2 regions of the Gordonia insulae genome follow, and region 1 is predicted to be linked to the other one. Evidence: riboswitches for the same ligand, from Rfam matches in the RefSeq annotation. Region 1 holds a riboswitch; the other holds the start of a gene.

The links. Region 1 has a riboswitch for thiamine pyrophosphate ahead of D7316_RS20270 (FAD-dependent oxidoreductase). Riboswitches for the same ligand answer to the same signal wherever they lie in the genome.
Region 2: it holds a riboswitch for thiamine pyrophosphate, as region 1 does, so the genes downstream of both, D7316_RS23075 (3-oxoacyl-ACP reductase) here and D7316_RS20270 (FAD-dependent oxidoreductase) in region 1, are expected to answer to the same signal.

Annotation. Positions count from the first base shown of each region.
Region 1 covers NZ_CP033972.1:4,439,530-4,442,928, reverse strand. The annotation lists gene thiG (thiazole synthase) at 1-155, opposite strand, end outside; gene thiS (sulfur carrier protein ThiS) at 115-312, opposite strand; gene D7316_RS20270 (FAD-dependent oxidoreductase) at 312-1,409, opposite strand; TPP riboswitch at 1,406-1,519, opposite strand; gene thiE (thiamine phosphate synthase) at 1,539-2,246, shown strand; gene D7316_RS20260 (nitroreductase) at 2,239-2,940, opposite strand; gene D7316_RS20255 (winged helix-turn-helix transcriptional regulator) at 3,027-3,399, shown strand, end outside.
Region 2 covers NZ_CP033972.1:5,042,592-5,045,990, forward strand. The annotation lists gene D7316_RS23060 (nitroreductase family deazaflavin-dependent oxidoreductase) at 28-531, shown strand; gene D7316_RS23065 (hypothetical protein) at 567-749, opposite strand; gene D7316_RS23070 (hypothetical protein) at 824-1,234, shown strand; TPP riboswitch at 1,300-1,396, shown strand; gene D7316_RS23075 (3-oxoacyl-ACP reductase) at 1,396-2,157, shown strand; gene D7316_RS23080 (phospholipase D-like domain-containing protein) at 2,159-3,399, opposite strand, start outside.

The DNA of each region.
Region 1 (3,399 bases):
AGCGCCCGCTCCAGCACAGCGAGATTGGCGGCCCCTCCGGTACCCATGATGAGCCGCGACGTCAGTTCCCGATCGGCGATCCGCAGGGGTGCATCCGTCGCCGCGGCGATCCCGCTAGCCACCTTGCACCGCCGTGACGATCTCGACCTGGGCATCGTTGCACAGCAACCGATCCCACCGGCCGCGCGGCACCACCTCCCCGTCCACCGCGACCGCGATCCCGCGATCCGGCAAGCCCAGCACCGCGACCAGGTCGCGCACCGATGCGTCGGGCCGGAGATCGGTTGCCTCCCCGTTGACGACGATGGTCATCATCGCTTCACTCCTCCGGTGGACGTGGCCACCTCGTCGCGGCCGGCCTCGGCCGGCCCGTCCAACAGCGTCATCACCCTGTCGGCGGTGTACGGCGCCAACAGGATTCCGTTGCGGCCGTGGCCGGTGGCCACGACGACCCGCTCGTCCACGCGCCGGATGATCGGCAGTCCGTCGGCCGAGCACGGGCGTAGGCCGGCACCGGCCTCGGTCAGTTCGTAGGTCCGCAGGCCCGGCATCAGCTCGAGCGCGTCCGCGAGCAGGTCGGCCACGCCGCCCACCTCGGGCAGTGCGCTCGCCTCGTCGAACGGCTCGTATTGGGTTGCACCGACGACGATTCCGTCGTCGCGCGGCACCAGGTATACGGACCGGCCGTGCAGCCGCGCACGGATCACGCGCGACGGCGGCGGCACCGACCAGCGGGTGCGCCGCAGCCGGAGGATCTCCCCTTTGGCGGCATGCAGCCGGACGTCGGGCACCAGCGAGCGGGTGCCGAGCCCCGCGGCGACGAGTACGTCGTCGGCCGCGAGGGCGCCCAGATCATCGACTCGCTGCTCGACGACCTCGCCTCCTGCATCCAGCAGCGCCGCCCGCAACCGGTCGATCAGGCGCCGATTGTCCACGGCACCTTCACCGACGGCCAGGTAGCCGCTGTGCATGCGCGAGCTGAGTCCTGGTTCCATCCGGCGGATCTCCGCGATGCCGACCGGCCGGAGGTCGTCATGCGCCCGCGGCTGTCGGGCCCAGACGAACTCCGCGAGCGTGGACAGGTGTTCGGCGTCGGTCGACGAGCCCGCGACGAACAACGAATCGGCGGCGGCCGACACGGCCGGGTCACCGAGGCGCGCGAGGAGGTCGGGCCAACGGCGAACGGAGTCGACCGAGAGCGCCAGCAACTCATCCTCACCGGGGTGGCCTTCACCGAGTGAACCGAGCATCCCCGCGGCGACCCACGCCGCGCGCGCATGTGGGCCCGCGTCGTACACGCACACCCGACGGCCGGCGTCGGCGGCGGCAAGTGCACAGGTCAGCCCGATGACCCCGCCGCCGATGACGGCGAGTGCCCGCGGGCGCGGATCAGATCGGTGAACGGTCACGATGACGGCATCCTTCCTTCGCCGGCATTACCCGGATCAGGTCAAACGGTCAGCGGGGGCTCGACCCGCACTCTCAGCCCGCCGTACCCCGGGCTCCCGTGTCTTGCCCGCCACACTACCGTTGCGACGGTGACAACCTCCATCGGGACATCTCCGCGGGGCCCGCGGTACGACCGTCTGTCATCGGCTCGCCTCTACCTCTGCACCGATGCCCGGCGGGAACGCGGCGACCTGATCGACTTCGTGTCGGCGGCGCTCGACGGCGGCGTGGACATCGTGCAGATCCGTGACAAGGGATCGGCCGGCGAATCGGCCTTCGGCACGCTCGAGGCACGGGAGGAACTGGCCATCCTCGCTCGATTGCGCCAGGTCACGCGCGAGCGCGGCGCACTCCTCGCGGTCAACGACCGGGCCGACATCGCACGACTCGCCGGTGCCGACGTGCTGCACGTCGGACAGGGCGATCTGCCCGCCGCGATCGCGCGGGAGATCGTCGGTCCCGACGTCGTCATCGGACTGTCGACCCACGACGCCGACCAGATGCGCGGCGCGATCGCCGACGCCGACGTCGACTACTTCTGCGTGGGTCCCTGCTGGGCGACCCCCACCAAACCGGGTCGCGAGGCCGCAGGTCTGGACCTCGTCCGGGCCGCCGCGGCCGCTGCGCCGGCCAAGCCGTGGTTCGCGATCGGTGGGGTCGACGCCGACCGGTTGCCCGAGGTGACCGCCGCCGGCGCCGAACGAGTCGTCGTGGTGCGGGCGATCACCGGCGCCGATGATCCGCGTTCGGCGGCCGCACACCTCGTCGCCGGTGTCACCGCACGGCCGATCAGGTGACGAACGTGACCGCCTCGTCGAGGTCGGCGCGTGTCGTACGGAAGGTGTTCACCGGCGCTTCGGTATCCGGGTAGCCGAACGAGATCCCCGCGACGACCTGCCGATCGTCGGCGATGTCGAGATGGTCTCGCAGGACGCCGGAGTACGAGGCGAGTGCGGCCTGGGGCGCGGCGCCGAGGCCGAGCGCCTGCGCGGCCATCAGGAAACTGCCGATGTAGAGCCCGCAGTCGACCGCCCCGTAGGTACCCAACGACGCGGTGGTGGTGATGATCGCGACATGCGGCGCGTCGAAGAGTTCGAAGTTGCGGCGCATCTGCATGAGCTTGCCGACCTTGTCCTCGCGCGTGATGCCGAGGGTCTCGTACAACTGGTGTCCGCACTCCCGCCGACGTGCCTGATAGACACCCTCGTACCCGGGCGGCCAGTCGATGTCGGTGGAGATGGCGCCACCCGCGTCGACATGGCCGAGCAGGGTGTCGCGCAGCCGCGTGGTGGCCGCGCCCTCGGTCACGTGGACCTGCCAGGGCTGGGTGTTGCACCACGACGGCGTGCGCTGCGCCAGCCGCAACAGTCGCTCGAGCTCGGCTCGCGGGACCGCGTCCGGCAGGAACTGCCGACAGGTCCAGCGGTCGTCCATGATCTGCTCGAGTGCCGCCATCGCATCGACGGCATGGGTCATCTCGGTCTGCGTCATCTGATCCACCTCCGCGGTCTCATTTCGAGACCTGACGCTACCCGAGGCGGTCTCATTTTGGAACCATCGGGCGTAGAATGCCGATCATGCGCTACGAGGAGCTCGCCGACGAGCCGTGCTCGATCACCCGGCCGCTGGTGATACTCGGTGACCGATGGACGCTCCTGATCATGAAGTTCGCCTTCACCGGGGTGCGACGCTTCACCGCTTTCCACTCCGCGATGGGCATCTCCCGTGGCCGTCTGCAGGACCGCCTCGACCGGCTCGTCGAGCACGGATTCCTGGTGAAACACCGACCCGACGGCGCGGCCCACGAGGAGTACCGGCTGACCCCGAAGGGCCACGACGTCTATCCGATCCTCATCGCGCTGCGCGACTTCGGCGACAAGTACCTCGCACCGGACGGCCCGCCGGTGCACTACCGGCACCGCGACTGCACCGGCGAGGCCCACACCCACC
Region 2 (3,399 bases), 600 kb from region 1:
GGCGCCATGAGTTGCTAGAGTCGCGGGATGCCGATCCCGCCGCAGAGTCTCGTCGCCGACAATGTCGCCAAACGCGGTATCGGGAAGTTCGCGTTCACGCCGGTCGGCCAATGGTTGCTGCGCAACCTGTCGCCGCGGGTCGATCCGCCGCTGATCCGGCTCACGCATGGCCGGGTGAGTTCGATCGGTCCGTGGCCGCGATTCCTTCTGCTGACGCACACCGGCGCCAAGTCGGGGATCGAGCGGGTCACGCCGCTGCTCTATTTCACCGACGGGGATCGGGTCATCCTGGTCGCCTCCAATTACGGCGGCAGCCGCCACCCTTCGTGGTACCACAACGTCAAGGCCAACCCCACGGTCCGGCTGTATGGCAAAGGCATCGACGGCGAGTTCCGCGGTGAAGAACTGACCGGCGCCGACCGTGACCGCCTGTGGACCACCGCCAAGGAATGGCTGCCCGGCTATGAGACGTACGACGCGTGGTCGGGCGATCGCCGGATTCCGCTGCTCGGGTTCACGGCGGTTGACTAGGTGACTCGGCTGCTCGCGCTGCGACACATGTTGATTCATGACTTCGACAGCATCGCGGCCACCGACGCGCGGAATGCCTGCAGGCTTTGCGCGGTCGAGTTGAACCGCCAGTCCCGTTCCTTGTCCATCTGGAACCAGAGGAACGCCTGAATCCGCGGCTCGGATTCGACGACGGACGACGATGCCCGCCGGGTGGGGCCGGCCCGTCGACCTCTCACGTGGCAGGTAACGACAGACCAGTGCGCGCCGATGAGTGAGGGGACATGGAGACAGGGCACGAGGGTGGAGAGAAATGACGCGTCGCGGTCGTAATGTGTTGGCGGCGCTGGCCGTCGTGGCGTCGGCAATGGTGTGGACCGCGCCGACCGCGTCCGCTGCCCCGAAAACGGCGCCGACCATGAAGGCATCGTTCTTGCTGCAGGTTCCCGGAGGAGTTCTGGGCAAAGGCGGGGCGGCCGCCTACCAGCCGAGAGTCTTCTACGGTCACGGACACATCAATCCGACGCCGGTCGGCTACGGATACATCTACCGGTGGTTCAACGCGTCGACCGGGGCCTCCGGCCTCATCACCGATCGGACACCGCATCGGCAGGCCGTGAGGACCGGCCCCGGCCAGCTCGTGGTGTCGGGGTTGTGGGGCGACCGCAGGCCGGGATACATTGCCGCGGCACCGAGCGTCGGAACCTTCTACGTCGGTCCCTGAACCAGGACGTGTCCTCCCGGGACGGATGGTTTGCTTGCGTTCACCCCGTGATGTGCGATCAGATGGGCACCGACACGGGGTGCCGGCACCGGCCGGCTGAGATCAGACCCGTCGAACCTGCTCCGGTTAGTACCGGCGAAGGGATGGTCCGAATGTCTGCTGTGCCCATATCCGAGCACGTTGCCCTGGTCACCGGAGGAGCTCGTGGTCTCGGTGCCCACATCGTCCGCGCGATCGCCGCGCACGGCGGCCGCGTCGTCATCAACTACCGCCGCAGCGCCGACGCCGCGCACGCATTGGCCGATGAGATCGGCGACAGCGCACTGGTATTCGGTGCCGACGTCACCGACAAGGATGCGGTCGGCGTCATGATCGACGCTGCCGCAGAGCATTTCGGTGCTCCGGTGACGACGGTAGTGAACAACGCGCTGCCCGACTACTCGTTCAACGGCGACGGTCGCTCCCACGCCGACAACCTCACGTGGACCGAGCTCGACGCGCAGTTGCGTGGCATCGTGGGTGGCGCGCTCAACACGATTCAGGCCGCGTTACCCGGCATGCGGGCGGCGGGAGGCGGCCGCATGATCAACATCGGCACCAATCTGGTGCAGAATCCCGTTGTCCCATATCACGATTACACCGCGGCGAAGGCGGCGTTGCTCGCGTTGACCCGCACCCTGTCGCACGACCTCGGGCCCGACGGCATCACCGTGAACATGGTCTCGGGCGGACTGCTGCGGACCACCGACGCCAGCGCGGCCACCCCTGACGCGGTGTTCGACGCGATCGCAGCCGCCACGCCCCTGCGGTCGGTGACCACGCCCGCCGAGTTCGCCGACGCCGTCCTGTTCTTCCTCTCCCCGTGGTCGCGGGCCGTTACCGGGCAGAACCTCGTCGTCGACGGTGGACTCGTCAAGAACTAGATCAGGGACGCTCGGTGCCGGTGGAGGACAGGCGTCGCAGTGGCCGGCCCGCGACGAACCGGATGACCCGGGTGAGAACGGGATTGCCTTTCGCGCTTTCCGGGTCCATCAGGTCGTTCTCCGCCAGCGGGCTCTCCTCGTCGGCGATCGTCCCGGCGTCGAACCGCTCGAGTGTCTTGCCTTCTCCCCGAAGATGATCGATCGCCCCGATCAGGGATTGTCGGCGCTCGAGTTCGTCGCGGAACTCGGCCACGGGCACGGCGAGGTGCTCGGCGATAAGCCGGTCGCGAACGCCCACGATGCTCCGTCGGTGCTCAGCCGCCGACGGATCGTCCGCGCTGACCTCGACGGCGAGATCGCATTCGCTGTCGAGACCCAGGGAGCGGTTGTTGAGATTCGACGACCCCACTCGCAACAGTCTGTCGTCCATCACGAGGACCTTGGCGTGGACATAGATCGGGCCTCCCGTGGCGGTCACCGGATGGTAGGCGCGGAAGTGCTGGTGCTCGTCGGCATCCCACAGTTGATGGAGTAGCCGCCTGCGGGCTCCATCCATGGCCTTCTGTTCCAGCCAGCCGTCCGCGTGTCGGGGGAGGACGACCACGATCTCCGGCCCGTCGGATTCGCGCAGTCGCTGGGCGATCGCATCGGCGATCACCCGTGCGGCGAGATACTGACTCTCGATGTACAGGAAGCGCTTTGCGGAGCGGATCGCATCGAGATAGAGCTGTTCGATCTCGCGGACCTCGTCCTGCTGATCGAGTTCGGGCAGTGTTCGGGCCACCGCGACGTCGACGGACCGCATCGTCGGCGCGAGCTGATCCGGCCACGGGTCGGTGTCGACGTCGTCCACCGGGGCGAGGTCTTCTCCGGTGGCGACCAGCCATCGCTGACGCGCGATGTCGCCGACGAGACGGGCCGCGTCGCCGTCGACCGCGGCAGTCGCGTCGTGCCACGGCCCGTAGGAGTTGCCATTGGGTTCGACGCGTCGGGGATGGTCGTCGCGATGATCCGATCGGTCCCAGCGATCGACGGTCATGTCGATGCCGCCGCAGAACGCGATCCGATCGTCGATCACGACGATCTTCTGATGATGCGCGCCCCGGAGCGGATGGCGCGTGTCGATCTCGAGGTGGACGTTGCGGTTGGTGGCGAGGTTGGCGAGGAAGACCGGGGTCATCCCGCGGGTGATCGCGGTGAACGCGCCGACACTCCACTTGAGCAGATGGATCTCCAGGCCCG